Regions from separate parts of the Streptomyces sp. WM6372 genome, predicted to be linked through region 2. Evidence: riboswitches for the same ligand, from Rfam matches in the RefSeq annotation. Region 2 holds a riboswitch; each other region holds the start of a gene.

The links. Region 2 has a riboswitch for thiamine pyrophosphate ahead of thiC (phosphomethylpyrimidine synthase ThiC). Riboswitches for the same ligand answer to the same signal wherever they lie in the genome.
Region 1: it holds a riboswitch for thiamine pyrophosphate, as region 2 does, so the genes downstream of both, ADK52_RS19440 (thiamine ABC transporter substrate-binding protein) here and thiC (phosphomethylpyrimidine synthase ThiC) in region 2, are expected to answer to the same signal.
Region 3: it holds a riboswitch for thiamine pyrophosphate, as region 2 does, so the genes downstream of both, thiO (glycine oxidase ThiO) here and thiC (phosphomethylpyrimidine synthase ThiC) in region 2, are expected to answer to the same signal.

The regions. Positions count from the first base shown of each region.
Region 1 is NZ_LGDB01000186.1:37,456-47,784, forward strand. It holds gene ADK52_RS19400 (TetR/AcrR family transcriptional regulator) at 1-412, shown strand, start outside; gene ADK52_RS40235 (M23 family metallopeptidase) at 299-883, opposite strand; gene rpsB (30S ribosomal protein S2) at 1,135-2,025, shown strand; gene tsf (translation elongation factor Ts) at 2,160-2,996, shown strand; gene pyrH (UMP kinase) at 3,160-3,939, shown strand; gene frr (ribosome recycling factor) at 4,025-4,582, shown strand; gene ADK52_RS19430 (phosphatidate cytidylyltransferase) at 4,582-5,655, shown strand; gene rlmN (23S rRNA (adenine(2503)-C(2))-methyltransferase RlmN) at 5,817-6,929, shown strand; TPP riboswitch at 6,956-7,083, shown strand; gene ADK52_RS19440 (thiamine ABC transporter substrate-binding protein) at 7,171-8,274, shown strand; gene ADK52_RS19445 (ABC transporter permease) at 8,334-9,950, shown strand; gene ADK52_RS19450 (ABC transporter ATP-binding protein) at 9,950-10,329, shown strand, end outside.
Region 2 is NZ_LGDB01000001.1:205,644-215,972, reverse strand. It holds gene hisC (histidinol-phosphate transaminase) at 1-828, opposite strand, end outside; gene ADK52_RS01015 (LacI family DNA-binding transcriptional regulator) at 1,191-2,306, shown strand; gene ADK52_RS01010 (metallophosphoesterase) at 2,523-3,740, shown strand; gene ADK52_RS01005 (hypothetical protein) at 3,891-4,727, shown strand; gene thiC (phosphomethylpyrimidine synthase ThiC) at 4,853-6,640, opposite strand; TPP riboswitch at 6,635-6,780, opposite strand; gene ADK52_RS00995 (YibE/F family protein) at 6,820-8,286, shown strand; gene ADK52_RS00990 (SsgA family sporulation/cell division regulator) at 8,355-8,804, opposite strand; gene ADK52_RS00985 (IclR family transcriptional regulator) at 8,902-9,639, opposite strand; gene ADK52_RS00980 (DUF5326 family protein) at 9,932-10,150, opposite strand; gene ADK52_RS00975 (cupin domain-containing protein) at 10,314-10,329, opposite strand, start outside.
Region 3 is NZ_LGDB01000248.1:95-10,423, reverse strand. It holds gene ADK52_RS37260 (methyltransferase) at 1-306, shown strand, start outside; gene ADK52_RS37255 (DUF3040 domain-containing protein) at 613-1,014, shown strand; gene ADK52_RS37250 (DUF4126 domain-containing protein) at 1,149-1,784, shown strand; gene ADK52_RS37245 (phytoene desaturase family protein) at 1,882-3,294, shown strand; gene ADK52_RS37240 (hypothetical protein) at 3,377-4,342, opposite strand; gene metF (methylenetetrahydrofolate reductase [NAD(P)H]) at 4,394-5,311, opposite strand; gene thiE (thiamine phosphate synthase) at 5,404-6,066, opposite strand; gene ADK52_RS37225 (Rv2175c family DNA-binding protein) at 6,186-6,551, opposite strand; gene ADK52_RS37220 (NAD(P)/FAD-dependent oxidoreductase) at 6,642-7,862, opposite strand; TPP riboswitch at 7,968-8,080, shown strand; gene thiO (glycine oxidase ThiO) at 8,078-9,349, shown strand; gene thiS (sulfur carrier protein ThiS) at 9,346-9,546, shown strand; gene ADK52_RS37205 (thiazole synthase) at 9,552-10,329, shown strand, end outside.

The DNA.
Region 1 (10,329 bases), on a different contig from region 2:
CTCCCGCGCGGCCGTGGTCGAAGAGCTGTGCGCGGTGGACTTCCCCGTGTGGGCCGCCGAGATCGAGGCGGCGATGGAGCGGGCCGGGTCTCCTGAGGCCAAGATCGAGGCCTACGTACGGAGCCAGCTGGGGCTGGTCGGGGACCGGCGGCACCGGGCGGTGGTCGCGATCTCGGCCAGTGAGCTGGACGCGGGGGCGCGGGAGAAGATCCGTGCCGCGCACGGCGGGCTCGTGGCGATGATCGTGGAGGCGCTGGGCGCCCTCGGGCACGAGCAGCCCCGGCTCGCGGCGATGCTGCTACAGGGGGTCGTCGACGCGGCCGTGCGGCGCATCGAGCTGGGCGCCGCCGAGGATCCCGGTGTGGTCACCGAAGCCGCCGTGGCCATGGCCCTGAGGGGCGTGCGGGGCTGAGGCCCCGAACGCCGGCGGGGCCGGGTCCGGCAGGAGTCGTGGCGCCGGGCGCGGGAGGAGGGTCAGGGGGTTCAGGTACGTCGTGCCTGACAGGAGGCCCCAGTGGAGGCAGGGGCCGCCGCAGTGCGTGCCCTCCGTGAGGACCGCCACCACCTGGCCCGTCGTGACCTCCTCGCCCTCCGCGACCAGCGGCCGGACCGGTTCGTACGTGGTGCGCAGGCCGCCCGGGAGGGTCAGGGACAGGACCCCGCGCCCGGCCACCGGGCCCGCGTAGTACACCCGCCCCGGGCCGACCGCCCTGATCGGCGCGCCCACCGGGGCGGCCAGGTCCACCCCGCGGTGCCCGGCCGCGTACGGGGTCGGGGGCGGATCCCACCAGCGGGCCACCACCAGGGGCGGCGGGAGCGGCCGGGCCCCGGGAACGAGCGCCTGGGCCAGGGTCAGGAGCAGCGTGAGCAGCAGTGTCGTCATACCGTCCAGGTTGCCGCCCGGTCGCGCAGCGTGAGCGGGCCTGTGGACAACCGGCCGGGTGTGGACAACGGCGTCACCTGGCATACCGCCCGGTCCCGTACACTTCTTACGGCGATCCGGGTCACCGGGTCGACTTCGCACGCCCCAGCACCAGCCGCTCAGGCCAGGTGGAAGCGTCTCTCGGTCCCCTTCGTCGGGGGCAGGACGCGGTGGGGCGTCAGGAACCAAACCGAGAAACCAAGGAGATGGCCATGGCCGTCGTAACGATGCGGGAGCTGCTGGAAAGCGGCGTCCACTTCGGTCACCAGACCCGTCGCTGGAACCCGAAGATGAAGCGCTTCATCTTCACCGAGCGCAACGGCATCTACATCATCGACCTGCTCCAGTCGCTGTCGTACATCGACCGCGCCTACGAGTTCGTCAAGGAGACCGTCGCCCACGGCGGCTCCATCATGTTCGTCGGTACCAAGAAGCAGGCCCAGGAGGCCATCGCCGAGCAGGCGACGCGCGTTGGTATGCCGTACGTCAACCAGCGCTGGCTGGGTGGCATGCTCACCAACTTCTCCACCGTCTACAAGCGCCTCCAGCGTCTGAAGGAGCTTGAGGCGATCGACTTCGAGGACGTCGCCGCCTCGGGTCTCACCAAGAAGGAGCTCCTGGTCCTCTCCCGCGAGAAGACCAAGCTGGAGAAGACCCTCGGTGGTATCCGCGAGATGTCGAAGGTCCCCAGCGCCGTCTGGATCGTCGACACCAAGAAGGAGCACATCGCCGTCGGTGAGGCGCGCAAGCTCCACATCCCGGTCGTCGCGATCCTCGACACCAACTGTGACCCCGACGAGGTCGACTACAAGATCCCGGGCAACGACGACGCGATCCGCTCCGTCACCCTGCTCACCCGCGTGATCGCCGACGCCGTCGCCGAGGGCCTCATCGCCCGCTCCGGCGCTGCGACCGGCGACTCGAAGCCGGGCGAGAAGGCCGCCGCCGAGCCGCTCGCCGAGTGGGAGCGCGACCTGCTCGAGGGCGAGAAGAAGGACTCCGCCGACGAGTCTGCTGAGGCCGCCCCGGCCGAGGCCGCTGTCGAGGCCCCCGCGGCCGAGGCCGTCGTCGAGGCTCCGGCCGCCGACACCGAGCAGGCCTGACCCTCTGAGAGAGCCCGGCGTTCATCCGCCGGGCACTCGCAGCACGGACGATGACGGCGGGGGAGCCGCGCCTGGGGCGCGCTCCTCCGCCGTTCACCCGTAGATCTACGACTTCGAGAGAGAATCACAGACTCATGGCGAACTACACCGCCGCTGACGTCAAGAAGCTCCGCGAGCTCACCGGCGCCGGCATGCTGGACTGCAAGAACGCGCTGGTCGACTCCGACGGTGACGTCGACAAGGCCGTCGAGGCGCTCCGTATCAAGGGTCAGAAGGGCGTCGCCAAGCGCGAGGGCCGTTCTGCCGAGAACGGTGCCGTCGTGTCCCTCATCGCCGACGACAACACCTCCGGTGTCATCGTCGAGCTGAAGTGCGAGACGGACTTCGTCGCGAAGGGCGAGAAGTTCCTCGCCGTCGCCAACGAGCTGGCCGCGCACGTCGCCGCCACCTCCCCGGCCGACATCGAGACGCTCCTCGCGTCCGAGATCGCCCCCGGCAAGACCGTCACGGCCTTCGTGGACGAGGCGAACGCCAACCTCGGCGAGAAGATCGTCCTGGACCGCTTCGCGCAGTTCACCGGCGGTTACGTCGCGTCGTACATGCACCGCACCATGCCCGACCTGCCGTTCCAGATCGGTGTCCTGGTCGAGCTCGACAAGGAGAACGCCGAGGTCGCCCGCGGCGTCGCGCAGCACATCGCCGCGTTCGCGCCGAAGTGGCTGTCCGCCGAGGACGTCCCGGCCGAGGTCGTCGAGTCCGAGCGCCGCGTCGCCGAAGAGGTCACCCGCGCGGAGGGCAAGCCCGAGGCCGCCCTCCCGAAGATCGTCGAGGGTCGTGTCAACGGCTTCTTCCGCGACAACACGCTCCTTGGCCAGGCGTACGCGCTGGACGCCAAGAAGTCCGTCCAGAAGGTTCTGGACGAGGCCGGTGTCACCCTGGTGCGTTTCTCGCGCATCAAGGTCGGCATCTGAGTCCGTCCTGACAACGACGGACACCGGACCCCGGTAGGGTCTGAAGCAGTCGTCCGCGTGCGCGCGGAACGACCGCAGATCTGACGAGGAGGCCATTGCCGTAGAGGGAACCGCGAGGACCCACCGGCAATGGCCTTCTTCGTATGTGCACGAGGAGATCTCCATGAATCAGGGCGTGGACCCCCACACCGCTTCCGACGACAAGAGCGACCACGACAAGAAGGGCCGCCGCTTCATGCTGAAGCTGTCGGGCGAAGCCTTCTCCGGTGGTGGAGGACTGGGCGTCGACCCCGACGTCGTCCATGCCATCGCGCGCGAAATCGCCGCGGTGGTCCGTGACGGCGCGGAGATCGCCGTCGTGATCGGCGGCGGAAACTTCTTCCGCGGCGCCGAACTCCAGCAGCGCGGCATGGACCGTGCGCGGTCCGACTACATGGGCATGCTCGGCACCGTCATGAACTGCCTCGCCCTCCAGGACTTCCTGGAGAAGGAAGGCATCGACTCCCGTGTGCAGACCGCCATCACCATGGGCCAGGTCGCGGAGCCGTACATCCCGCTGCGCGCCGTACGGCACCTGGAGAAGGGCCGCGTCGTGATCTTCGGCGCCGGCATGGGCATGCCGTACTTCTCCACCGACACCACGGCCGCCCAGCGGGCCCTGGAAATCGACGCCGAGGCCCTGCTCATGGGCAAGAACGGCGTCGACGGGGTCTACGACTCCGACCCGAAGAAGAACCCCGACGCGGTGAAGTTCGACGCGCTGGAGTACAGCGAGGTGCTGTCCCGCGACCTCAAGGTCGCCGACGCCACCGCCATCACGCTGTGCCGCGACAACAAGCTGCCGATCCTGGTCTTCGAGCTGCTCGCCGAGGGCAATATCGCCCGCGCCGTCAAGGGTGAGAAGATCGGCACGCTCGTGAGCGACCAGGGCACCCGGGCCTGAGCGTTCCGACGCCGGGCCCGGCCCCACTGGGCCGAGCCCGCCCCGCCCGCCTGAACCATCCATATCTGACATGCAGGAGCACGTGGTGATCGAAGAAATCCTCCTCGAGGCCGAGGAGAAGATGGAGAAGGCCGTCGTCGTCGCCAAGGAAGACTTCGCCGCGATCCGCACCGGTCGTGCGCACCCGGCGATGTTCAACAAGATCGTGGCGGACTACTACGGCGCCATCACGCCCATCAACCAGCTCGCCTCCTTCTCGGTGCCCGAGCCGCGCATGGCGATCGTGACCCCGTTCGACAAGAGCGCCCTGCGCAACATCGAGCAGGCCATCCGCGACTCCGACCTGGGCGTCAACCCCAGCAACGACGGCAATATCATCCGGGTGACCTTCCCCGAGCTGACGCAGGACCGCCGCAAGGAGTACATCAAGGTCGCGCGCACCAAGGCCGAGGACTCCAAGGTCTCGATCCGCGCCGTCCGCCGCAAGGCGAAGGACTCCCTCGACAAGCTCGTCAAGGACAAGGAGTCCGGCGAGGACGAGGTGCGCCGCGCGGAGAAGGAGCTCGACGACACCACCGCGAAGTACGTCGCGCAGGTCGACGAGCTGCTCAAGCACAAGGAAGCCGAGCTCCTCGAGGTCTGATGAACGACTCTCCCTGGGCCACGGAGCCGGTTCCGGCGGGTCCCGCATACGATGCGCTGGTGGGCCCGCACACTCGGCCCATGCCCATCGTGCCCGATGCCGCCGGCCGTGACTTCGACGACCGGGAAGCACGCGATCGGGGGGCCGCCACCGACGGCGGCCCCCCGTTCCGCGCCGAGACGCCGCCGCAGGAGCCCATGCCCAGCCCCCCGCCCCCGCCCTCGCCGGCCCCGCAGGACGCCACGCCCCCGCCGAAGAAGCGGGCGGGGCGAGACCTGCGTGCCGCCATAGGGGTCGGTGTCGGCCTCGGTGCGGTGATCTTCGCTTCGCTGTTCATCGTCAAGGCGGTCTTCGTCGGCGTCATCGTCGTCGCGGTCGTCGTGGGCCTGTGGGAGCTCACCTCCCGGCTCCAGGAGAAGAAGGGCATCAAGGCGCCGCTCGTCCCGCTCGCGGTCGGCGGCGCCGCCATGGTCATCGCCGGATACGTCCGGGGGGCCGAGGGTGCCTGGGTGGCCATGGCCCTGACCGCGCTGGCGGTCCTGGTCTGGCGGATGACCGAACCGCCCGAGGACTACCTCAAGGACGTCACGGCGGGCGTCTTCGCGGCGTTCTACGTGCCCTTCCTGGCCACCTTCGTCGCGATGCTGCTCACCGCGGACGACGGGCCGGAGCGCGTGGTCACGTTCCTGCTGCTGACCGTGGTCAGCGACACCGGGGCGTACGCGGTGGGCTGGCGCTTCGGCAAGACCAAGCTGGCGCCGCGCATCAGCCCCGGCAAGACCCGCGAGGGCCTGTTCGGCGCGGTGGCCTTCGCGATGGCGGCCGGCGCTCTCTGCATGGAGTTCCTGATCGACGGCGGCATCTGGTGGCAGGGCCTGCTGCTCGGTCTCGCGGTCGCGGTCAGCGCCACGCTGGGCGACCTCGGCGAGTCGATGATCAAGCGGGACCTGGGCATCAAGGACATGGGCACGCTCCTCCCGGGCCACGGCGGCATCATGGACCGGCTCGACTCCTTGCTGCCGACCGCCCCGGTGGTGTGGCTGCTGCTCGCCGCGTTCGTCGGCACCGGCTGAAACGGGGCTCCCGCGGCTTCCGGCCGGCGGGCTGTTCACCAGGGCAACCCCGCTGAGCTGGGACGACGTACGTCTGAAGGCTTTGGGTGGGTCCGGGCGGTTACTCTTGAAAGGCGCGCTGCTTCTGCGGCGCGCCTTTCGTCTTACGAGGAGTACCAGCCATGGCCCGCCCTGTCCCGGGAGAGCTCACCTTCGTCGCCCCTCGCGGGGCCAAGAAGCCGCCCCGGCACCTCGCCGACCTCACGCCCGAGGAGCGTCGCGAGGCGGTCGCCGCGATCGGCGAGAAGCCCTTCCGGGCCAAGCAGCTCTCGCAGCACTACTTCGCCCGGTACGCGCACGACCCGGCCGAGTGGACCGACATCCCGGCGGGCTCGCGGGAGAAGCTCCAGCAGGAACTGCTGCCCGACCTGATGAGCGTCATCCGGCACATCTCGTGCGACGACGACACCACGCGCAAGACCCTGTGGAAGCTGCACGACGGCACGCTCGTCGAGTCCGTGCTGATGCGCTACCCCGACCGGGTCACCATGTGCATCTCCTCGCAGGCCGGCTGCGGCATGAACTGCCCGTTCTGCGCCACCGGCCAGGCGGGCCTGGACCGCAACCTGTCCACCGCCGAGATCGTCCACCAGATCGTCGACGGCATGCGCGCGCTGCGCGACGGCGAGGTTCCCGGCGGCCCGGCCCGGCTGTCCAACATCGTCTTCATGGGCATGGGCGAGCCGCTGGCCAACTACAAGCGGGTCGTCGGCGCGATCCGCCGCCTCACCGACCCCGAGCCCGACGGCCTGGGCTTGTCGCAGCGCGGCATCACCGTCTCCACCGTCGGCCTGGTCCCGGCGATGCTGCGCTTCGCCGACGAGGGCTTCAAGTGCCGCCTCGCGGTCTCGCTGCACGCGCCGGACGACGAGCTGCGCGACACCCTCGTCCCCGTGAACACCCGCTGGAAGGTCCGCGAGGTCCTCGACGCGGCGTGGGAGTACGCCGAGAAGTCCGGCCGCCGGATCTCCATCGAGTACGCCTTGATCCGCGACATCAACGACCAGGCCTGGCGCGGCGACCTCCTCGGCCGACTGCTCAAGGGCAAGCGCGTCCACGTCAACCTGATCCCGCTGAACCCGACGCCGGGCTCGAAGTGGACCGCCTCGCGTCCCGAGGACGAGAAGGCCTTCGTGGAGGCCATCGCCCGCCACGGCGTGCCGGTGACCGTACGGGACACCCGCGGCCAGGAGATCGACGGCGCCTGCGGTCAGCTCGCCGCGAGCGAGCGGTAGGCTGACCCGCGTATATCTGAATACTCATATTCCGACAGGGGAGCGCCACAGCGCTGAGAGTGCGGCACCACGCTTCTAGGACGAGCACAGCGGCCGCAGACCCTCTGAACCTTGCCCAGGTCATTCTGGGTAGGAAGTTCGGTCACCACCTCAAGCTGTTGCGCCCTGCCCGGGCGCCCGCTCCACCGGAGCGCCCGGGCAGGGCCGCGTCTTCTCCTGGTCAACCCAGGAGGAATGTTCCGTGAGCACCACCAGGAAGATCGCGGGTGCGGCGCTGGCCGCGGCCCTCGGTGTCAGCACGCTCGCCGCGTGCGGCGGCGCCAAGACCAAGGACGAGTCCGCGGCCGGCGCGAGCGATGCGCCGAAGTCCAAGACGGTCACGCTCGTCTCGCACGACTCCTTCAACGTGACCGACACGGTCCTCAAGGAGTTCGAGCAGCAGAGCGGCTACACCGTCAAGGTCCTGAAGTCCGGGGACGCGGGCGCCGCCCTCAACCAGGAGATCCTCACCAAGGGCTCCCCGCGCGGCGACGTCTTCTTCGGTGTGGACAACACGCTCCTCTCGCGCGCCCTCGACAACGGGATCTTCACGCCGTACGAGGCCAAGGGCCTGGCCGACGTGAAGCCCGAGTACGTGCTCGACAAGGAGCACCGGGTCACCCCGATCGACTCCGGCGACATCTGCGTCAACTACGACAAGGCGTACTTCGCCGACAAGAAGCTCGCCCCGCCGCAGACGCTGGACGACCTGGTCAAGCCGGAGTACAAGAACCTGCTGGTCACCGAGAACGCGGCGACCTCCTCGCCGGGCCTCGGCTTCCTGCTCGCCTCCGTCGGCAAGTACGGGGAGGACGGCTGGAAGGACTACTGGAGCAAGCTCAAGGCCAATGGCGTCGAGGTCGTCGACGGCTGGGAGCAGGCCTACAACGAGCGCTTCTCCGGTTCGGCGGGCGGCAAGAAGGCCAAGGGCGACCGGCCGCTGGTCGTCTCGTACGCCTCCAGCCCGCCGGTCGAGGTCCTGTACGGGGAGCCCCAGCCGGCCGAGGCCCCCACGGGCGTGGCCACCGGCACCTGCTTCCGGCAGGTCGAGTTCGCGGGCCTGCTCAAGGGCGCGAAGAACGAGGCGGGCGGCAAGGCGCTCCTCGACTTCCTGGTGAGCAAGAAGTTCCAGGAGGACATGCCGCTCCAGATGTTCGTGAACCCGGTGGTCAAGGACGCGAAGCTGCCGGAGCTGTTCACGAAGCACGGCGTGGTCATCGAGAAGCCCGAGAACGTGGCTCCCGAGACGATCGCCAAGAACCGTGAGCAGTGGGTCAAGGCATGGTCCTCGCTCGTCGTGAAGTAGGACGCGAGAGCACTCCCGTGAAGGAGGGCGCGCGCGGTACGGCCGTCCGGCTCCTGCTGATGGCCGTACCGCTCGCCTTCTTCGGGCTGTTCTTCGCCTACCCCGTGGCCGCGATCGTCGGCCGCGGGATCAAGACCGACGAGGGCTGGCAGTTCGGCCGGATCGGCGAGGTGCTGACCCGGCCCGACATCGCCGACGTGCTCTGGTTCACCACCTGGCAGGCGTTCGCGTCCACGGCGCTCACGCTCCTGATCGCGCTCCCCGGCGCGTACGTCTTCGCGCGCTTCGAGTTCCCCGGCAAACAGCTGCTGCGGGCGCTGGTCACGGTCCCGTTCGTGCTGCCGACGGTGGTGGTCGGCACCGCCTTCCTGGCGCTGGTCGGGCGGGGCGGACTGCTGGACGAGCTGTGGGGCGTCCGGCTGGACACCACCGTGTGGGCGATCCTGCTCGCGCACGTCTTCTTCAACTACGCCGTCGTCGTACGGACGGTCGGCGGGCTCTGGGCGCAGCTGGACCCGCGCCAGGAGGAGGCCGCCCGGGTGCTGGGCGCCGGGCGGTTCGCCGCCTGGCGGCGGGTGACCCTGCCCGCGCTCGGGCCGGCGGTGGCCGCGGCCTCGCTGATGGTGTTCCTGTTCACGTTCACCTCCTTCGGCGTCGTGCAGATCCTCGGCGGGCCCTCGTACGCCACCTTGGAAGTGGAGGTCTACCGGCAGACCGCGCAGCTGCTGGACCTGCCGACGGCCGCCGTCCTCACGATGGTCCAGTTCGTGGCGGTCGGCCTGATCCTCGGCGTCCACGCCTGGACCGTGCGCCGGCGGGAGACCGCCCTGCGGCTGGTCGATCCGGCGCGGACCGCGCACCGGCCGAGCGGTCCGGGCCAGCGCGCCCTGCTGGGCGGGGTGCTGCTGACGGTGGCGCTGCTGATCGTGGCCCCGCTGGCGGTGCTGGTGGAGCGCTCCCTCGATGCGCCCGGCGGGTACGGGTTCGGCTTCTACCGGGCGCTCCAGGACGTGGGCGCGGGCGGCGGAACGTTCCTGGTGCCCCCGCTGGAGGCCATCTGGAACTCCCTCCAGTACGCGCTCGCCGCCACCGCCATCGCCCTGCTGATCGGGGGGCTCGCGGCCGCGGCACTGACCCGGCGCGCGGGCCGGTTCGTGCGCGGGTTCGACGCGCTGCTGATGCTCCCGCTGGGGGTGTCGGCGGTGACGGTCGGCTTCGGGTTCCTGATCACCCTGGACGAGCCGCCGCTGGATCTGCGGACCTCGTGGATCCTGGTGCCGCTCGCGCAGGCGCTGGTGGGCGTGCCGTTCGTCGTACGGACCATGCTGCCGGTGCTGCGCGCCGTGGACGGGCGGCTGCGCGAGGCCGCTGCCGTGCTCGGGGCGTCGCCGCTGCGGGCCTGGCGGGAGGTGGACCTGCCGCTGGTGCGGCGGGCGCTGCTGATCGCGGCCGGATTCGCCTTCGCCGTGTCGCTGGGGGAGTTCGGCGCGACCGTCTTCATCGCCCGGCCCGACCGTCCGACGCTGCCGGTGGCCGTGGCGCGGCTGCTGGGGCGGGCCGGCGAGATGAACTACGGGCAGGCGATGGCCCTGAGCACGATTCTGATGCTGGTGTGCGCGGTGTCCCTGCTGGTGCTGGAGCGGCTGCGCCCCGACAAGACCTCGGGAGAGTTCTGATGACGTTGCTCGAACTGGCCGGGGTGTCGGTCCGCTTCGGCGAGCGCGCCGTCGTCGACGCGGTCGACCTGGAGGTCGCCGAGCACGAGATCGTATGCGTGCTCGGGCCCAGCGGAAGCGGCAAGTCCACGCTGCTGCGGGTGGTGGCCGGGCTCCAGCCGGTCTCGGCGGGGCGGGTCCTGCTCGGCGGGGCGGACCAGGCGCGGGTGCCGGCGCACCGGCGCGGGGTCGGCCTCATGTTCCAGGACCACCAGCTGTTCCCGCACCGGGACGTGGGCGGGAACGTCGCGTTCGGGCTGCGCATGCGGGGCTCCGCCCGGGCGGCGTACGAGGCCCAGGTCGCGCAGTTGCTGGAGCTGGTCGGGCTCCCCGGGGCCCA
Region 2 (10,329 bases):
GACCCGGCCCATCAGCTCGTCCTCGGCGCGCAGCGAGGCGACCGCCGCGTCCTGCGCGAGCTGGCTGACACCGAACGGCACCGCCGTCTTGCGCAGCGCCGCCGCCACCGGCTCGTGCGCCACCGCGAAGCCCACGCGCAGGCCGGCCAGCCCGTACGCCTTGGAGAATGTACGCAGCACGCAGACGTTCGGGCGGCTGCGGTAGAGCTCGATGCCGTCCGGCACCTCGATGTCGCGGACGAACTCGCGGTAGGCCTCGTCCAGCACCACCAGGATGTCCGAGGGGACCCGGTCCAGGAACCGCTCCAGCTCGGCACGGCGCACCGCGGTGCCGGTGGGGTTGTTGGGGTTGCAGACGAAGATCAGCCGGGTCCGCTCGGTGATCGCGTCGAACATCGCGTCGAGGTCGTGCACGTCCCCGTCGGTCAGCGGGACCTGCACGGACTTCGCACCCGAGATCTGCGTGATGATCGGGTAAGCCTCGAAGGACCGCCAGGCGTAGATGACCTCGTCGCCCGGGCCGGCTGTCGACTGGATCAGCGACTGGGCCACACCCACGGAGCCCGTGCCGGTGGCGATGTGCTCGACCGGCACCCCGAAGCGCTCGGCGAGCTCGTTCACCAGGCCCGTGCAGGCCATGTCGGGGTAGCGGTTGAACTGTCCGGCCGCCGCCACCGCGGTCTCCAGCACCCCGGACAGCGGCGGGTACGGGTTCTCGTTCGAGGACAGCTTGTACGCGACGGGCCCGCCCGCGGCAGCGGGCTTCCCGGGCTTGTAGGTGGGAATGCCGTCCAGCTCGGCGCGCAGCTTCGGGCTCTTCTCGCTCACCGCAGGTCCTCCTCGACCATCCCGTACGACGTCGCCGTCGACTCAATACTGCTCACCTTATGAGGATTCCGCTCTCCCGAAAATGGGTGGCGCCAGGATTGCGGGGGAGCGCACGCATATATGCGCACGCCGGTGGCCCACGCCGTGGCGCGCATCCCTCGTACAGGTGAGTTGAGACCGTCCCGAGACCACACCGCTTTGGCATGCTCGTACCCGCCGACAAACGCCCCACTCACTCTCCGCGCTCAAATTCCTTCAATTCCAAGGTCATTGGGGGTGGCGAACCATGCAGAATCGTGCCTGTCAACGCGTGCATATGCACCCGGACCACCCACCCCGACGAGCCCTACTATCGGCTCGCCATGACAGCAGCAGGGAAGCATCAGGTGAGCCGGACCGAGACCACCCGGCGGGCCGCCGGCCGACAGGGCCGGGCCGGCATCAGGGACGTGGCCGCCGCGGCGGGCGTCTCGATCACGACCGTCTCCGACGCGCTCAATGGCAAGGGGCGGCTGCCGGACGCCACCCGCCGCCACGTTCGCGAGGTCGCCGATCGGCTGGGCTACCGGCCCTCCGCCGCGGCCCGCACCCTCCGTACCGGCAAGTCGGGCCTCATCGGCCTGACCGTGACCACGTACGGGGATGAACCTTTCACCTTCACCGAATTCGCGTACTTCGCCGAGATGGCCAGGGCCGCCACCTCCGCCGCGCTCGCCCGCGGCTACGCCCTCGTCATCCTCCCCGCCACCTCCCGACACGACGTGTGGTCCAACGTGGCCCTCGACGGCACCGTCGTCATCGACCCCTCCGACCACGATCCCGTCGTCAGCGAACTGGTCCGCCAAGGCCTCCCCGTCGTCTCCGACGGCCGCCCGGCCGGCTCCCTCCCCGTCACCGCCTGGGTCGACAACGACCACGAGGCCGCCGTACTCAACCTGCTCGACCACCTCGCCGCCGCCGGCGCGCGCCGGATCGGGCTCCTGACCGGCACCACCACGGACACCTACACCCGGCTGTCCACGACTGCCTACCTCAACTGGTGCGAGCGCGTCGGCCAGGACCCCGTCTACGAGTCCTACCCCGCCCACGACCCGTGCGCGGGCGCCGTCGCCGCGGACCGGCTGCTCGCCCGGCCCGACCGGCCCGACGCCGTCTACGGGCTCTTCGACCCCAACGGGACCGATCTGCTGGCCGCCGCCCGGCGCTACGGCCTGCGCGTCCCCGAGGACCTGCTGCTCGTCTGCTGCAGCGAGTCCACCGTGTACGCCAACACCGAGCCGCCCATCACCACGCTCTCCCTCAAACCGCGCCGCATCGGCACCGCCGTCGTACAGCTGCTGATCGACGCCATCGAGGGGGTCGACACCGGCCGCCCGGTCGAACAGGTGGTCCCGACCGAGCTGATCGTCCGTACCTCCTCGCAGCGCAGGCAGCCCCGTACGACCGTCAGCCCGCCCCGTTCTCCGGCCCAGGACTGACCGCCACGGCGCGATACCGGCGGGGCCGACGGCCCCGCCGGGGATTTCCGCAACACCTATTTCGGGAGAAAGTGGCAGGAACTACTGGTTCCGCCCAGGATTCACCACCCCTGGTGCGTCACAGAGCGCGAGCCGCATTCCTATGATGGGCGCACGACATCACGGACCCTCCGCTCAGGAGGCCAGGAGGGTCCGCAGGTGTACGGCAGCGCGACGGTGGTGGAGGGGTCGATGACTCAGGGGGCCGGTCAGGGACCCGCGATGCGGACGGAGACGCTGCGGGACTTCCGAGTTCCGGTCACCGAGCCCGTCCCGTACGGCGTGCCCGGCGCGCTTCCCGAAGAGGCCCCGGTGTACGGCGAGTACCCCGCGTACTACGGGGAGGGCGCTCCCGTGCCCCCTCACCCGCCCGTGCCCCCGCAGCCCTCCGTGCCCCCGCAGCCGCCCCTGGGACAGGACCCCGCCGCGGGCGGACCGGCCCCGGCCGACGGGGACGATCTCGACGAGGGCTACACCCCCACCCACCGCGACCTGCCGATCATCGGCCGCGGCGGGCCGGGCGACACCGTCCAGGTCCACTACGTTCCCCAGGAGTCCCCGGCCGCCGGCCCCGGACCGCTGTACGTGGTCGGCGACGTGCACGGCTATCTGGACGAGCTCGTCCACGAACTCCAGGCCCAGGGCCTCATCGACGCCGACCGCCGCTGGTCGGCCGGCAACGCCCGCCTCTGGTTCCTCGGCGACTTCACCGACCGCGGCCCCGACGGCATCGGCGTCATCGACCTCGTCATGCGGCTGTCCGCCGAGGCCGCCGCCGCGGGCGGCTACTGCAAGGCCCTCATGGGCAACCACGAGCTGCTGCTCATCGGCGCCAAGCGGTTCGGCGACACCCCCGTCGCCTCGGGCGCGGGCACCGCCACCTTCCAGGCCGCCTGGCTCCTCAACGGCGGCCAGCGCACCGACATGGAGCGCCTGGAGGACGTACACCTGCAGTGGATGCAGCGGCTGGACGCGGCCGTGCTGGAGGACGGGCACCTGCTGCTCCACTCCGACACCACCGCGTACCTCGACTACGGCGACTCCATCGAGGACGTCAACGACACGATCCACGAGCTGCTCAACCGCAACGACGCCGACATCACCTGGGACCTGTTCCGCAAGTTCACCAAGCGGTTCGCCTTCCGTGACGAGGAGACCGGCCCCCAGGCCGTACGCGAGCTCCTCGACACCTACGGCGGCGGCCGCGTCGTGCACGGACACAGCCCGATCCCGTACCTGCTGGGCGAGGTGGGCACCGAGGACGGCGACGAGTCGCGCGGACCGGAGGCCGTGAACGGCCCGCACGTGTACGCGGAGGGACTCGCCATCGCGATGGACGGCGGAGTCACGATGGCGGGCAAACTGCTGGTCGTGCAACTCCCGTTGAACGACTGAGGGTTATCAGAACGGGGGTAATTTCAGGAAACCCCCTGTCACGGCGTGGCATGGGCGCTCTACCATCGCCCTATCCGTAGCAGGCTCTCCTCCGTTTGTGCCGGCGCCCGGGTCTACGCGGGCAAACCGGTCCCCACGGAGCATCGGGGGATGCACATGAACAGCGCTCCGCACCTGCTGACCGAAGACCGACCCGAGTTCGATCGGCTCCTCGACGAGGCGCTGCGCACCGCGCACGAACGGCCCGAGCTCGCCGCCCTCGGTGAGCGCCTGAACGCCGAACAGCTGCGCACGATGGCCATCGGGGCCAGCGCGCTGCTGACGGCCGCGGCCGCGGCCGAGTACGACCACTACGTGAAGATCCGCGGAGAGCGGCGCGACGAGGTCCTGTCCACCCCCGGTTCGGCCGGGGACCAGGGTGCCGGGCAGCAGGGCGAGGGCGAGGACGGCGCGGGCGTCAGTGCCGTGGTCGCGGTGCTGGCACCGGTCCTGGCGGGCACCGCCATGCTGATCTTCCTGCTCGTGGGCTACATCCTGAAGGCGGTCGAACCCGAACCCGCCTTCGCCGAAACGATGCTGACGGCGGGTTGGCTGTTCGGCGCGCTGACCGTGGTCTCGCTGTTGTTCGCGGTGATCGGGCTGCTGGTGACGGCCGTCCGCAACCGGGCGACCGAGGTGGTGGCCGAGGACCCGGCCGACGCGATACCCGACGAGGTCGCGCGGGCCCGCGAGGCCTGGCGGCATGCCCTGCTGGAGCGGGGCATCCTGCCGTTCCTGCGGGACGCGCTGGCCGATCCGAGCGCGGCGCCGGCGGGGCCGGCGTATCCGTCCCCGCACACGCCGAAGGCCGGGCGCATCCCCAACCTGGGATACACCCGGCCCGACTTCACCAGCCCGGGGTCCCCTTCACAGGGCCCCCGCCCCGGCTACACCCCGCCGGACTTCACCAGCCCGGACTTCAGCAGCCCGGACGGCGGCACGCAGTAACGCCGCGGCCCGGCCCGCAGCGGGCCGTCCGTCCCTGTTTCACGTGAAACATCGCGTCGCGCCGGGACACTGCCCTGGGAAGCCCCCTCATCCTCCCCAGAGCAGCGCCGGCCGCCACGAGCGGGTCAGTCGGCCAGCGGGAGGTACACCCGGTTGCCGCTCGCCGCGAACTCGGCGGACTTCTCCGCCATGCCCGCCTCGATCTCATCGGCCTTCAGGTCACCACCGTGCTCACGACGGATGTCCTGGGAGATCTTCATCGAGCAGAACTTCGGACCGCACATGGAGCAGAAGTGCGCGGTCTTGGCCGGCTCGGCCGGGAGCGTCTCGTCGTGGAACTCGCGGGCGGTGTCCGGGTCGAGGGCCAGGTTGAACTGGTCCTCCCAGCGGAACTCGAACCGAGCGTCCGACAGGGCGTCGTCCCACTCCTGGGCGCCCGGGTGGCCCTTGGCCAGGTCCGCCGCATGCGCAGCGATCTTGTACGTGATGACGCCCGTCTTCACGTCGTCGCGGTTGGGCAGGCCCAGGTGCTCCTTCGGCGTGACGTAGCAGAGCATCGCGGTGCCCCACCAGGCGATCATCGCGGCGCCGATGCCGGAGGTGATGTGGTCGTACGCCGGGGCGACGTCCGTGGTCAGCGGGCCGAGCGTGTAGAACGGCGCCTCCTCGCAGATCTCCTGCTGGAGGTCGATGTTCTCCTTGATCTTGTGCATCGGGACGTGGCCCGGGCCCTCGATCATGGTCTGCACGTTGTGCCGCTTGGCGATCGTGTTCAGCTCGCCCAGCGTCTTCAGCTCAGCGAACTGCGCCGCGTCGTTGGCGTCCGCGATGGAGCCGGGGCGCAGGCCGTCGCCCAGCGAGTAGGTGACGTCGTACGTCGCGAGGATCTCGCAGAGCTCCTCGAAGTTCGTGTAGAGGAAGTTCTCCTTGTGGTGCGCAAGGCACCACGCGGCCATGATCGAGCCGCCGCGGGAAACGATGCCGGTCTTGCGGCGGGCGGTCAGCGGCACGTACGGCAGCAGCACGCCGGCGTGGACCGTCATGTAGTCGACGCCCTGCTCGGCCTGCTCGATGACCGTGTCCTTGTAGATCTCCCAGGTCAGGTCCTCGGCGCGGCCGTCGACCTTCTCCAGCGCCTGGTACAGCGGCACGGTGCCGATCGGGACCGGGGAGTTGCGCAGCACCCACTCGCGCGTGGTGTGGATGTTGCGACCGGTCGAAAGGTCCATGACCGTGTCGGCGCCCCACTTGGTCGCCCAGGTCATCTTGTCGACCTCCTCCTCGATGGAGGAGGTGACGGCGGAGTTGCCGATGTTGGCGTTGACCTTCACCAGGAACCGCTTGCCGATGATCATCGGCTCGATCTCCGGGTGGTTCACGTTCGCGGGAAGCACCGCGCGGCCGGCGGCGATCTCCTCGCGGACGACCTCGGGGGAGACGTTCTCGCGGATCGCGACGTACTCCATCTCCGGTGTGATCTCACCGCGGCGGGCGTACGCGAGCTGCGTGACGGCGGCGCCGCCACGGCCCCGGCGGGGCTGGCGCGGGCGGCCAGGAAAGACCGCGTCGAGGTTCTTGAGGCCACCGCGCGGCGACGTGTGCTTGATGCCGTCGTCCTCGGGGCGCACGGGGCGGCCCGCGTACTCCTCGGTGTCGCCGCGGCCGATGATCCAGTTCTCGCGCAGCGGCGGCAGGCCGCGCCGTACGTCGGTTTCGATCTGCGGGTCGGTGTACGGCCCGGACGTGTCGTAGAGCGTCACGTCCTTGCCGTTGGTGAGGTGGACCTGGCGGACCGGCACCCGGATGTCGGGGCGGGAGCCCGCCACGTAGCCCTTGTGCCAGCCCGGCTGGCGCTCGGTCCGGCCGTCGCCGTCCTCGCTGACGGCAGGCGTGCGTGCGTCATGAATGGTCATGAGACCTGATCTCCCTACGCCGGCATTACCCGGTAACAGGTTCGGCGGTCGACGCAGCCTCTTCCCGTACGCATGTGTGCTGCGCGTACGGTGATCAGCGCCCTCTCAGCCCGGTGCTCCGAGCTCCCGCGTTGTGCAAAGGTGCCCCCACGCTAGCGTCATCTGTGGCGTGCTGAACAGTGGGCCCCCTCAACTCTTGCGATGATCTGCCGGTGACGTCCTCGCCGCAGCCTCCCACCCAGCCCACCGAGCCCACGGGTCACAGCGACCACGCACACGTGGGCCACGGGCATGACCACGGGCATGCCCAGAGCCCGGACCCGAGCCCGGACCAGAGCCCGGCCCCGGGCCACTCCCACGGCCATTCCCACGGCCACGGACCGGCGGCCCCCGTCTCGAAGCACCTGCGCAAGGTCATCGCGGCGGTCCTGATCCCGTTCGCCGTCGCCGTCTTCGTCGGCATGGTGGTGCTCTGGCCGGGCGGCGCGCCCGCCCACGAGCGCTCCGGGGTGGGCTTCGACCGGCAGACCCAGCAGGGCCTCGTCACCGCGCTCGAGCAGGTCGACTGCAAATCCGTGAACGCCTCGCAGGTGCCGGCCACCGGCAGTGTCTCCACCCCGGAGGGGCGCGAGGCCAAGGCCGCGCAGACCGGCGAGTGCAAGAAGGCCACCATCGAGGTCACCACCGGACCCGACAAGGGCCGCACGTTCTTCGAGATCGTCCAGCCGGGCGCACCACGGCAGTTGGAAGACGGCCAGGAGGTGGTCGTCGCGTACGCGCCGGACGCGCCACGGGATCTCCAGTACTCCGTGGTCGACGTGAACCGCAAGCTGCCCCTGGCGGTGCTGGCCGCGATCTTCGCGGTGGCGGTGGTCGTCGTCGGCCGGATGCGCGGCCTGTTCGCGCTGATCGCGCTGGTCGTCAGCTTCGGCGTGCTGACCCTCTTCATCCTGCCGGCGATCCTCCAGGGCTCGAACCCACTGGTCGTCGCAGTCGTCGGCGCCAGCGCCATCATGCTCATCGCGCTCTACATGTGCCACGGACTGAGCGCCCGTACCTCCGTCGCCGTGCTGGGAACGCTCGTCTCGCTGCTGCTGATCGGGCTGCTGGGCTCGGTGTTCGTCGACTGGGCGTTCCTCAGCGGCAACACCGACGACAACACCGGGCTGATCCACGGGCTCTACCCGGAGATCGACATGAGTGGCCTGCTGCTCGCGGGCATCATCATCGGATCCCTGGGTGTGCTGGACGACGTGACGGTCACCCAGACCTCGGCAGTCTGGGAACTCCATCAGGCCGACCCGTCGATGGGGTCCCGCTCCTTGTACCGTGCGGCCATCCGGATCGGTCGCGACCACATCGCTTCGGTGGTCAACACCCTGGTCCTGGCCTACGCGGGCGCGGCGCTTCCGCTTCTGCTGCTGTTCTCGATCGCGAACAGCAGCATGGGTTCGGTGGCCAACAGCGAGCTGGTCGCGGAGGAGATCGTACGGACCCTCGTCGGGTCGATCGGCCTGGTGGCCTCGGTTCCGGTGACAACGGCGCTGGCCGCGCTGGTGGTTTCTGCCGACCGGCCGGGATCCCCGGCCGGAGCGGCGGCCTCGGGGCCGGTCCGCGGAGGCCGGGGACGGCGGCGCAAGCGCTGAGCGACCCGGGTGGCTCGGGGGCCCGGGGCGGCTCGGCGCGTACGGTCCGCTCGGCGTGTACGGTCCGCTCAGCCCGCGTTCTGCTCGTTCTGGCGCGACTCGGCAAGGATCCTGTCCAGCGCTTCGTCGAGGTTGTCCTCGAAGTCGCCGAGGTTGCGCTCCTGACCGAGCGGAACAAGCCGGTCGGTACGGTCGAGGAACGCGACGAGCGGCGCCGCGCCGGCGCGGAACAGGGCCCGGTCACAGCCGACCTGGAGCCGGATGTGGACGTCGGACAGGTCCTCGGGATCGGTGGGGGCGATGTGCACATCACCGTCGCCGCACGGCTTGTTGATGCCGTCGAGGAGCAGCTCCCGTCCGAATGCCCAGGTCACGGGGGCGTCTCCGGGGAGGTGGAACGTCAGGCGCACTGCGTAGGGGTCACGGGTGTCGTACCGGAGTTCCACCGGGATCCGGAAGGAGAGCTCCTCGGAAACGAGGAAGCTCATCATGACCTCTGCCTGTACCGACTCGCGCATGGACTACCCCGCTGTAGTGGAAGTGGCCAGGAATGAACCCCCAGGGCCCTCTTGACAAGGGTGGTGGAAGCTCATGCAGATCACAAGGAGTGAGTTTTCAGATACTGATAGAGAACGAGAGGGTACTCAACAGCGCGCCTACTTCACTCCGTAGTCGATCGACCACATACAGCAACCGTTTCTCCTGGTGCAAAGGGAGGGAAATCGCCATGGTTGCGGCGGTATCGCCCGCGGTAATGGGGATGGCTGCACAGACCGTGCCCAGCGCGTACTCCTGACGCTCCGTAACCGGCTCCATGCGTCCGAGGGAGCCGATGCGGTGTTCGAGGGCGCTCTGATCCCGGACGGTGTACTGGGTGACGGCCTCGACCGGGTGCCGCTCGTAGTAGTCCCTGCGCGTCTTCTCGTCGAGCTGGGCCAGCAGGCACTGTCCGATGGCGTGCGCATGGCCGGTCGCGCGGAAATCGGCCCACTCCTCGACGGCGGGGCTGGCCGGGGTGTCCGAAACACCCACGAGCTCGATCTCACCCTCACGGAACACCGCGAAGTAGACGGGGGCCCCGACCGCGTCGCGGAAGTGCGCGAGGGAGTCGACGATCATGCTGCGACGTTTCTGCTGCAGCCCGCCGCCCGCCAGCCGCCCGGCGGCGGCACCGAGCACGAACACGCCGCTCTCGCGCCGCAGATAGCCCTCGTGGGTGAGGGTGCGCAGCAGGTGGTACGCGGTAGGGAGCGGGAGCCCGGCCTCGCGCGCCAGTTGTTTCGCCGGAGCTCCCTCGCTATGGGAACCCGCTGCTTCGAGCAGCCTCAACGCGCGCTGCACCGAACCGATCAGCGTCGGCACACCGGCATTGTGAACCGAAGACAAAGCTCACCCCCAGGCGTGGCGGCGGGCCTGGGGAGGGCCCGCCCTGCGGGGGCCGCCCCCGCACGCGCCGCGACTCCTGGGGGTCGCACTCGGCCAGCTCTGGAGAAAACCGCAGGTCAGGGCGGCACAACCGGCGTCCGATACCCAGGGAACGGCACAGATTGCCACTCTATCCGCCGATTCCCGCGGTGTGGGCGGTTTGCCACCTCACGTTCCCCCGCCCGGGTTAATCCCCGGGATTGACCCGGGGTCCGGAGACCTACCAGTCGCGGGAAGAGGACTTCGTACCGCTGCCGGTGAACTTCTTCACGATGAAGACCAGGCCGCCGACGAGGCCGACGAAGAGCAGCAGCTTGAAGACGAACGAGATCAGGGCGCCGAGGATGCTCGTGATGACACCGCCGAAGACGAAGAGCACCAGAAGCGGGATCGCGACCCACTTAACCCACCAGGGCATGCCTGCGAATGTCTCTCGGATGCCGTCCATGTCCTCAACCTCTTCCTGAGCTTCCTGAGCCGTGACTTCCTGCTCTCGATGCTAGGAGGCCGCCCAACCTCCCGGGGGCCCGCGAGCCCCCGGACTCCCCTGATCCGCCCCCTAGGGGAATCAGGGGGTCCGACCCTGGTCGGGGCGCGCCAGGCTAGGCCTCCGGCGGG
Region 3 (10,329 bases), on a different contig from region 2:
CTCGCCGGCCACTTCACCGAGGCCCGTACGGCGCTCGCCGACCCGGCCGGCCGCTGGGGCGCGGGCGACCCGGTACCGCGCCGCTTCACCGCCGAGCAGCTCGCCGAGCTGGTCGGCGGGGCCGGCCTGGAGGTCGGCTCGGTGCACGGGGTCCGCGTCTTCGCCGACCTCGTCCCCGGCGTCCTGGTCGACACCGAGCCGGGCGCGGTCGAGGCGCTGCTGCGCCTGGAGGAGGCCGCCGCCGAGCTGCCCGCCTTCCACGCGGTCGCCACGCAATTGCACGTCCTGGGCGGTAAGCCCGCTTGATCTGCGCGGTTCCGCTCAGGGAGTACGCCGGACACCCTCCGTTCAGCCGGTGGGCCCCGTATGATCGTGACCAGTGACCGGCATGGTGGTCGGGCCCGTGGGGAATAAGCGCCTCATGACCGTCCACCCGGCGGTACGGTTTCGCGCAAGGTTTGCTCGGGCGGCGCCTTTCGGGGCGGTGCCCTTTCGGGGCAGTGTTTTTGTAACCTCGCGTAGAGGGCGGGTATCACGGGGGCGATTCCCCGCCTATCCTGAAGGGGACCCCTGGTCGCTACCCCCCGCGACCGACGGATGAGGAGGACTCCCGTGCCGCTCTCGGAGCACGAGCAGCGAATGCTCGAGCAGATGGAGCGAGCGCTGTACGCCGAAGATCCCAAGTTCGCGACAGCGCTTGAGGGAAGCGGACTGCGTACGTACACCCGGCGACGGGTCTACCAGGCAGTCGCAGGCATTGTGGTGGGTATCGCGCTCCTCATGACCGGTGTGATCATTCCGAACGTACTCTGGGTCAGCGTGGTGGGATTCCTCGTCATGCTCGGCTGTACGGTCCTCGTGGTCACCGGTTGGCGCAAGGCACCCAAGCCTGGCGAGCAGCCCGTCTCCGGCAGTGCAGGCGGTTCGGCCCACGGCCGCAACCGACAGCGTCGGTCGATGATGACCCGCATCGAGGAGCGGTGGCAGCGCCGCCGCGACGAACAGGGGCAGTAGGCCCCCGCAGACACGGGTGAGGGGACGGCCGCCGTAAGGCGGCCGTCCCCTCACGGCTCTGTCGCGCCGGTCCGCCCCGTCCTCGTCTCCGCGATCGCCCGTTCCGCGGCCCGGTCCTGCGGCATGATGGGCCGGTGAGTGTGCTCCCCCTGGTCTTCACCAGCGGCTGGGCCAGCGGGATCAACGCCTACGCCGTGGTCCTCCTGCTCGGCGTCTTCGGCGCGACCGGACTGACCGACGAGGTCCCCGCATCCCTCCAGCGCACCGACGTGCTGATCGTCGCCGGCGTGCTGTTCCTGTGCGAGGCCGTCGCCGACAAGATCCCGTACGTGGACTCCGTCTGGGACGCGGTGCACACCGTGATCCGCCCGGTGGCCGGGGCCGTGGTCGGCGCCCTGCTGGCCGGACAGAGCGGCTCGCTCTCCGACCTGGCCGCCGGTGCGATCGGCGGCTCCACCGCGCTGGCCAGCCATTTCGTCAAGGCCGGCACCCGGATGGCCGTCAACACCTCGCCCGAGCCGTTCAGCAACATCGCGCTGAGCACCGCCGAGGACCTGGGCGTGGCCGGCATCGTCACCTTCGCGATGTTCAACCCCCAGGCGGCCGCGATCATCGCGGCCGTCCTGCTGGCGGCCGGCCTGGCCATACTCGTCTTCCTGTGGAGCCGGATCCGCCGCTTCCTGCGCCGCCGGGCCCAGCGCCGCGAGGAGAAGCGGCTCGCCGCCGAGGAGCGCGAGGCGCTCGCGCGGGCCGCCGTGCCACCCCGCTGAACTCGGCCGGCCACCCGCCGACCACCCGCCGGCCTCCCCCCGACCTGCAGCCGGCCTCCCCCGATCCCGCTCGATCCCGCTCGATAGGGTCATCCGCATGGCACGAATTGCGGTGATCGGCGCCGGCATGGGCGCGATGGCTACGGCGGCCCGGCTGGCCGTGGCGGGGCACCAGGTGACGGTGTACGAGCGCGGGTCCACCTATGGCGGCTCCGTCGGCCGGTACGAGCAGGACGGCTTCGCCTTCGACACCGGGCCCGGTCTGCTGCACCTGCCCGCCGTCTACCGCGATCTGTTCGTCAAGACCGGCAAGCGGCCCCTGGAGGACTGCGTCGAGCTGGTCCAGGCCGACCCGGCCGTCCGGCACGTCCTCCCCGACGGCAGCTCCGTCACCCTCCCGGGCGGCTCGCGCGGCGGCGCCGCCGCCGTCCTCGACGAGGCCTTCGGCGCGGGCGCGGGAGAGCGCTGGAACGGGGTCCTGGGCCGCGCCCGGGACGCCTGGAACGCCACCCGCCGCCCCCTGCTGGAGGAGCCGCTGCGCCCCGACTGGCAGGTGCTGGGCGGCGATCCGTACCCGGCGCTGCGCAAGAGCGGACTGCTGCGCCGCCGGCCCCCGACCCTCGCCGAGGTGGCGGAGCGCGAGCTGGGCGGGGAGCTCGGCGAACTGCTCGCCGCGCGGGTGCGGGCGTACGGGGTCGACCCCGCCACCGCGCCCGCCTCGGCGGCCGTGCTCCCGTACATGGAGCAGACCTTCGGCAGCTGGTACGTACGCGGCGGGATGCGGGCGCTGGCCACCGCCGTGTACGAGCGCTGCCTGGAGCGGAAGGTCGCCTTCGTCTTCGACGCGCCGGTACGGGAGGTCCTGGAGCAAGACGGCCGGGCGGCCGGGCTGCTGCTGGCCGACGGCACCGGGGCCCCGGCCGACTTCGTGGTCTGCGGGGTCGATCCGCGGCAGCTGGGGGTACCGCTGCCGGCCGGCGGCGCGCCCGCCCGCGGGCCGGGGGTGGCCAGCCGGCTCACCCTGCTGCTCGCGCTGCGCGGCGCGCGCCCCGCGGACGCCGTCCACCGCACCCTGGTCCACTCCCCCGGAACCCAGCTGACCGTGCTGCGCCCCGACGATCCCGCCGTGCGGCCCGACGCGGACCACGAGGCGGTCACCGTGAGCGCCCTCTGCGGCCCTGGGGGCGCCCCTGCGCCCCACGCGGACGAGCTGCTGCACCTCGCGGCCCGGGCCGTGCCCGGACTGCGTGAGCGGCTGCTGTGGACGCGGGAGCGCACGCCCGCGGACATCGAGGCGGACACCGGCGCGCCGGGCGGTGCGGTGCCCCCGCCCGCCCTCGCGGGAGCGGGCGGCGCGATGCTCTACCCCGCCAACACCACCGCCCTGCCCGGGCTGTTCCTCGCGGGCGGCTGGGCGCACCCCGGCGGCGGACTCGCGCACTCCGGGATGACCGGGGCCCTGGTGGCCGGGCTGATCGTGGAGGGCGCGGCGTTCCGCGGCTCCCAGTGACGGAGTGAGCCCCCGGGGAACGTTCCCCGGGGGCTCACTGCTCACCCGCCTCGGTACATCGGTACCCGTCGTGCCCCGGCCCTCAGTAGCGGTACTGCTCGTACTCGCCGGTGCCCTGGTACGGGTACTGCTGCGGCTGCTGCTGCTGCGGGTACTGGCTCTGGTCGTCCCCGGGGTAGCCCGCGCCCGCCCCCTCGGTGGACCGCTGCTGCGGCACCCACACCCCGCCGGGCGGGGTGTCCATCGCGTACTGCTGCTGCCCGCCCGCGCTCGCGTACGGGTCGGCGCCGGAGTAGTCGGCGTACGGGGTGTAGTCGTACGGCTGTTGCGGGATCACGGCCCCGCCCGTGCCGATGTACGGGTCCGAGTAGGCGGCGTAGACCTGCTGTTCGCCGCCCGCCGGATAGCCCGCGGAGTAGTCGTAGCCGCCCTGGCCCTGCTGGTCGTAGCCCTGCCCGTCGTAGAAGGGCGCGTACTGGTGGGCGTCCTGTTCGGCCGTGGGGAACGGCGAGGCGAACGCCGCCGTCCGGCCCGCGTCGGCGGTCGGGGCGAAGCTCTGTATCCCGTACGAGCCCGTGTCCTCGGGCAGCGGCTCCGGGCTGTAGAAATCCTCGGTCGCGGCCTGGAACCGGGGCTCCTGCTGCGCCTGGTCGGGTGCGTCGGCCCGGTCGGCCCCCTCGGGGTCCGGCGCCGCCCCGTCGGACCCGTACTCCAGCGCGGTCACCTCGAGCGCGGGCTCGGGGCGCGCGCTGCCCGCCCGGCGGCGCCGGTTCTGCTTCCGTACGGGCTCGCCGCCGCGGCGCAGCGCCCAGCCGGCCTCGAAACCCTTGCGGAAGGAGAGCGTCACCAGGGTCTGGCCCACGGCGAACGCGGCCGCGCCGATGCCGATGACCGGCACCGACGGCAGCACCACCCCGGCGACCACACCGACGAACCCGGCGAACGCGAGCAACCGCCAGCGCAGCCGGGCCTTGTACTGCATCAGGACCTCGGCAAGCAGCCACAGCGCGACGAAACCGAACGCGATGTAGAGGACCGTCATTCCCATGCGTGGCACCTCTCGGTACGGCCAACCGCCCAGGAAACGGGGGCCGGCCGATCAGGCCCGCTGGTGCAGGCCCAGGTTCTCGTAGATCTCGAGAGTCGCCGTGGAATTGTTCAGCGTGATGAAGTGCAGCCCCGGGACACCCTCGGACAGCAGTCGCGCGCAGAACTCCGTGGCGAACTCGATCCCAATGGAGCGTACAGCGGCTGCATCGTCCTTGACGGCGAGCATGCGCTCTTTCACGGCTGCGGGGAAGACTGCGTTGCTGAGTTGGGGCAGCCGGTCGAGCTGCTTGATGCCCACAACAGGCATGACCTCGGGGATGATCGGGGTCTCGCAGCCCGCCTTCTGGGTGCTGTCGCGCAGCCTCAGATAATTCTCCGGATCGAAGAACATCTGGGTGATCGCATAGTCGGCGCCCGCGCGGCACTTGTCCACGAAGTGACGGATGTCCGTGTCCCAGTCCTCCGAACGCGGGTGCATGTCGGGGAAGGCCGCGACGCCCACGCAGAAGTCGCCGGACTCCTTGAGCAGCCGGACCAGGTCGGCGGCGTAGTGGACGCCCTCGGGGTGCGCGACCCAGGGACCCATGGGGTCGCCCGGCGGGTCGCCGCGCAGGGCCAGCATGTTGCGGATGCCGGCGTCGGCGAACTGGCCGATGACGTGGCGCAGCTCGGCGATGGAGTGGTCGACCGCGGTGAGGTGCGCGACGGGGGTCAGGGTGGTGTCGGCCGCGATCTCCTGGGTTGCCTTGACGGTGCCGCCGCGGGTGGAGCCGCCGGCCCCGTAGGTCACCGAGACGAAGCTCGGGCCCACCGCCTCGATCCGGCGCAGCGCGTTCCAGAGGTTGCGCTCGCCCTTCTCCGTCTTGGGGGCCCAGAACTCGAAGGAGTACGACGGGCTCCCGGACGCCATCAGGTCGCGGACCGTGCGTGCGCGGTCCGTGCGGGTGGAAGCGGTACCAAGGGCCATACGGGCAGGTTAGACGCGCCTTCGTGCGGGCCGAAGCCGCGTCCGCCTTTTGGACACGTTTTTGGACACCCGCACGGACGGCTCGGGAGGACTTAGGCGGAAACGCGCTCGCGGACCCGCTTGGCCAGGTCGGCGGCGGCCGCGCCCGGGTCGGAGGCTTCGGTCAGCGCGCGGACGACCACGATGCGGGTGGCTCCGGCGTCGAGGACCTCGTCGAGGTTGCCGGCGTCGATGCCGCCGATGGCGAACCAGGGGCGGGCGGGGGCCAGCGAGGCCGTGTACCGGACGAGCCCGAGGCCGGGGGCGTACCGGCCGGGCTTGGTGGGGGTGGGCCAGCAGGGGCCGGTGCAGAAGTAGTCCACACCCGGCTCGGCGACGGCGGCGTCGACCTCGGACTCGGCGTGGCAGGACCGGCCCATCAGGACGGACTCGCCGAGGATCGCGCGGGCGGCGGGCACCGGGATGTCGCCCTGGCCCAGGTGCAGGACGTCGGAGCCGATGGCGTGGGCGACGTCGGCGCGGTCGTTCACCGCGAGGAGCCGGCCGTGGCGGCGCGCGGCGTCGGCGAACACCCGGAGGTGTTCGAGCTCCTCGCCGGCCTCCATGCCCTTGTCCCGGAGCTGGACGATGTCCACGCCTGCGGCCAGGACGGCGTCGAGGAACTCGGGGAGGTCGCCCTGCCGCTTGCGGGCGTCCGTGCACAGGTAGAGCCGGGCGTCGGACAGCTGGGTGCGCGCGGACACGTTCGCGGACATGGGTACCCCCCGGGGTGGATGCGGTGCACGGGCCGTCCGGGGCCCGCGCACCGCAGATGGATCAGGCGGCTCGGATCACCCGGGCCGCCGGGTTGCTCCGGTCGCCCGGGTCTCTCGGGTCAGAGGGCGAGCGCCTGAGCGCGGCGCTTCACCTCCGTGCCGCGATTCTCGCTCAGCGCCTGGACGGGGGTGCCGGGCAGGGTCGGGTCCGGGGTGAACAGCCACTCCAGGATCTCCTCGTCGGAGAAGCCGTCGTCGCGGAGCACGGTCAGCAGGCCGACCAGGCCCTTGACGATCTTGTCTCCGTCGATGAAGGGGGCGGGCACCTGGAGCGAACGGTTCTCGCCCCGTCGTACGGCGATCAGCTGACCTTCCTTGACCAGCTGGCGGACCCGGGTCACCTCGATGTCGAGCATCTCGGCGATGTCGGGGACGTACAGCCAGGCGGGGACAAGGGCATCGATCTTTGCGTCAATCTCGGTCACGGGCACAAGCCTGCCACTTCGGACCGGCACCCGGTACCCGAGCCGACCCGTCCGGGTCCCCGCACCCGCTCCGCACCCTTCCCGTAACGCCTAGACCAGCGCCGATTTCAGCGGGACCGCGGGATCGGCGACCTTCGCCGGATCCACCGGGGCCCCCGTCTCGATCAGCTTCCGCCCCTGCGCCAGGTCCCGCGGCCGGCCCACCGCCAGGACCGCGGCCAGCGCCCCGCCCCGGAGCCAGCACACCGACCACGCCGCCTCGGCGGGGTCCCCGCGCCACAGCAGCTCGTCGGCGCCCGCGTGGTGCCCCGCGTACTGCACGAAGCGCCCGAACTGCTCCGACCAGAAGTACGGCACCGGGTCGTAGACCTGCGCCGCCTTCCCCATGACGATGTTCGCCGCGACCACCCGCGGCCCCTGGAGGGCGTTGTCCCAGTGGTGCACCAGCAGCCGCGCCCCGTAGCGGGCCGACGGGAACGACGCGCAGTCGCCGACCGCGTACACCCCGGGCAGGGAGGTGCGCAGGTACTCGTCCGCCGTGATCGCGCCCTCGGGGCCGAGCTCGACCCCCGAGCCCGCCAGCCACCGGGTCGCCGGCCGGGCTCCGATGCCCACGACCACCGCGCCCGCGGGCAGCTCCCGCCCGTCCGCGAGCAGGACCCGCCCGGACTCCACCGAGGACACCTTGGCGCCGGTCAGCAGGGCCGCACCGGACTCCTCGTACCAGTGGGCCATGGGGGCGGCGACCTCCGCGGGCAGCGCCCCGGCCAGCACCCGGTCCGCCGCCTCGACCACCGTCACCGCGCAGCCCGCCTCGCGCGCCGCGGTGGCGAACTCGGCGCCGATCCAGCCCGCCCCGACCACCACGGTCGCCGGGGTCCGGGCCAGCACCGGCCGCAGCCGGGCCGCGTCGTCCAGGGTGCGCAGCAGGTGCACGCCGGGGACGCCCTCGGACCCGGGCAGGGTCAGGGGTTCGGCGCCGGTCGCCAGGACGAGCACCTCGTACGGGACCGGCCCCGCCTCGGTGTCCAGCTCGCGCTCGGCGGCCCGCAGCCCGGTGACCTCCACCCCGAGCCGGAGCACGACGCCGAGCCCCTCGAAGTCCACGTCGAACGCGGAGTCCTCGGCCTTGCCGAGCAGCACCGCCTTCGACAGCGGGGGCCGGTCGTACGGCTGGTGGGGCTCGGCGCCCAGCAGGGTCACGGGGCCGCGCCACCCCTGCTCCCGCAGCGCGACCGCGGTCTGCACCCCGGCCATTCCGGCGCCGACGATGACGACGCCGCTCTGAGTCTGTTCCGTCTGCTCGCTCACGGCGCCCAGCCTAGCGATCTGACAACTCGTCAGGAACAGCGGACCGGCGCGGCGGCCGGGGAGGCAGCCTTACCCGCCCCCGGCGCCGGGGTTAGGCTGGCGCCCGTTACCCATCGCGGGAGTCCGGGCGGACCGGGCTGAGAGGGAGGCTGAGCGGCCTCCGACCGTACGAACCTGATCCGGGTCATGCCGGCGAAGGGAGGGGCTGGACGCCCATGCACTCATCTCGGAAGGGATCCGGAGCGGGATCCCCGACGTCCACAGGGCCCTCGGGGTCCACAGGATCCTCGGGGTCCACAGGGCCCTCGGGGTCCTCGGGGTCCACAGGATCCGCAGGGTCGGACGTCCTCGTCATCGGGGGCGGGATCATCGGCCTGGTCACCGCCTGGCGGGCGGCCCGGCACGGGCTGCGGACCGTGCTCGCCGATCCGGCGCCCGGCGGCGGCGCCGCACAGGTCGCGGCCGGCATGCTCGCCGCCGTCACGGAGCTGCACTACGGCGAGGAGACCCTGCTGGGCCTCAACGTCGCCTCGGCCGCCCGCTACCCCGAGTTCGCCGCCGAGCTGGCCGAGGCCAGCGGCGGGATGGACATCGGCTACCGCGCCTGCGGCACCCTCGCCGTGGCCCTCGACGCCGACGACCGGCTGCACCTGCGCGAACTGCACGCCCTCCAGCGCCGCTGCGGCCTGGAGTCGGAGTGGCTCACCGGCCGCGAGTGCCGCCGCCTGGAGCCGATGCTGGCCCCCGGCGTGCGGGGCGGGCTGCGCGTGGACGGCGACCACCAGGTCGATCCGCGCCGGCTGGCGGCCGCGCTGCTGGCCGCCTGCGAGGGCGCCGGCGTGGAGATCCGCCGGGCGGCCGCGGAGCGGCTGCTGACCGCCGCCGACCGCGCCGTGGGCGCACGGCTCGACGACGGTACGGAGCTGCGCGCCGACCAGGTGGTCCTGGCCGCGGGCTCGCTCAGCGGCCGGCTGGCCGGCGTACCGGCGCGGGTCCTGCCCCCCGTACGGCCGGTGAAGGGGCAGGTGCTGCGGCTCGCGGTGCCGGCGGCGTACGCGCCGTTCCTGTCGCGGACGGTACGGGCGGTGGTCCGCGGCAGCCACGTGTACCTGGTGCCGCGTGAGAACGGCGAGCTCGTCATCGGGGCCACCAGCGAGGAACTCGGCTGGGACACCACGGTCACCGCGGGCGGGGTGTACGAGCTCCTGCGCGACGCGCACGAGTTGGTGCCCGGCATCACCGAACTGCCGCTGACCGAGACCCGGGCCGGACTGCGCCCCGGGTCCCCGGACAACGCCCCGCTGCTCGGCCCGACCGACCTGCCCGGCCTGCACCTGGCCACCGGGCACTACCGCAACGGGGTGCTGCTGACCCCGCTCACCGGCGACGTGATGGCGGAGCTGCTGACCACCGGCACGCTGCCGGAGATCGCCCGACCGTTCACCCCGCGCCGGTTCTCCGCCGCACGTCAGGAGTCGTACGCATGACCATCTCCGTCAACGGCGAGCCGCGCGAGATCGCGGCCGGCACCACGCTCGACGCGGTGGTCGCCACCCTGACCGCGGCTCCGTCCGGCGTCGCGGCCGCACTGAACGAGACCGTGGTCCCGCGCGGGCAGTGGCCGCTGACGCCGGTGGGCGAGGGCGACCGGGTCGAGGTCCTCACCGCGGTACAGGGGGGCTGAGCGCGATGGCTGACGACGCTTTCGTACTGGGCGGCCGGAGCTTCTCGTCCCGCCTGATCATGGGCACGGGCGGGGCGCCCAGCCTGGACGTCCTGGAACGGGCGCTGACCGCGTCCGGTACGGAGCTCACGACGGTGGCGATGCGGCGGCTGGACCCGACGGTCCAGGGCTCGGTCCTGTCGGTACTGACGAAGCTGGGCATCTCCGTGCTCCCGAACACGGCGGGGTGCTTCACGGCGGGCGAGGCGGTGCTGACGGCGCGCCTCGCGCGGGAGGCGCTGGGCACCGACTGGATCAAGCTGGAGGTCGTGGCCGACGAGCGGACCCTGCTGCCGGACGGCGTGGAGCTGCTGGACGCGGCGGAGACGCTCGTGGACGAGGGCTTCACGGTCCTGCCGTACACGAACGACGACCCGGTGCTGGCGCGCAAGCTGGAGGACGTGGGCTGCGCGGCGATCATGCCGCTGGGGTCCCCGATCGGCTCGGGGATGGGGATCCGGAACCCGCACAACTTCGAGCTGATCGCGGAGCGGGCCGGGGTTCCGGTGATCCTGGACGCGGGGGCGGGCACGGCCTCGGACGTGGCGCTGGCGATGGAGCTGGGCTGCGCGGCGGTGATGCTGGCCTCGGCGGTGACCCGGGCGCAGTTCCCGGTCCTGATGGCGGCGGCCATGCGGGACGCCGTCTCGGCGGGCCGCCTGGCGTACCGGGCGGGCCGCATCCCCCAGCGCCGCTTCGCGGAGGCCTCGTCCCCGACCCAGGGCCGAGCCGCCCTGGATCCGG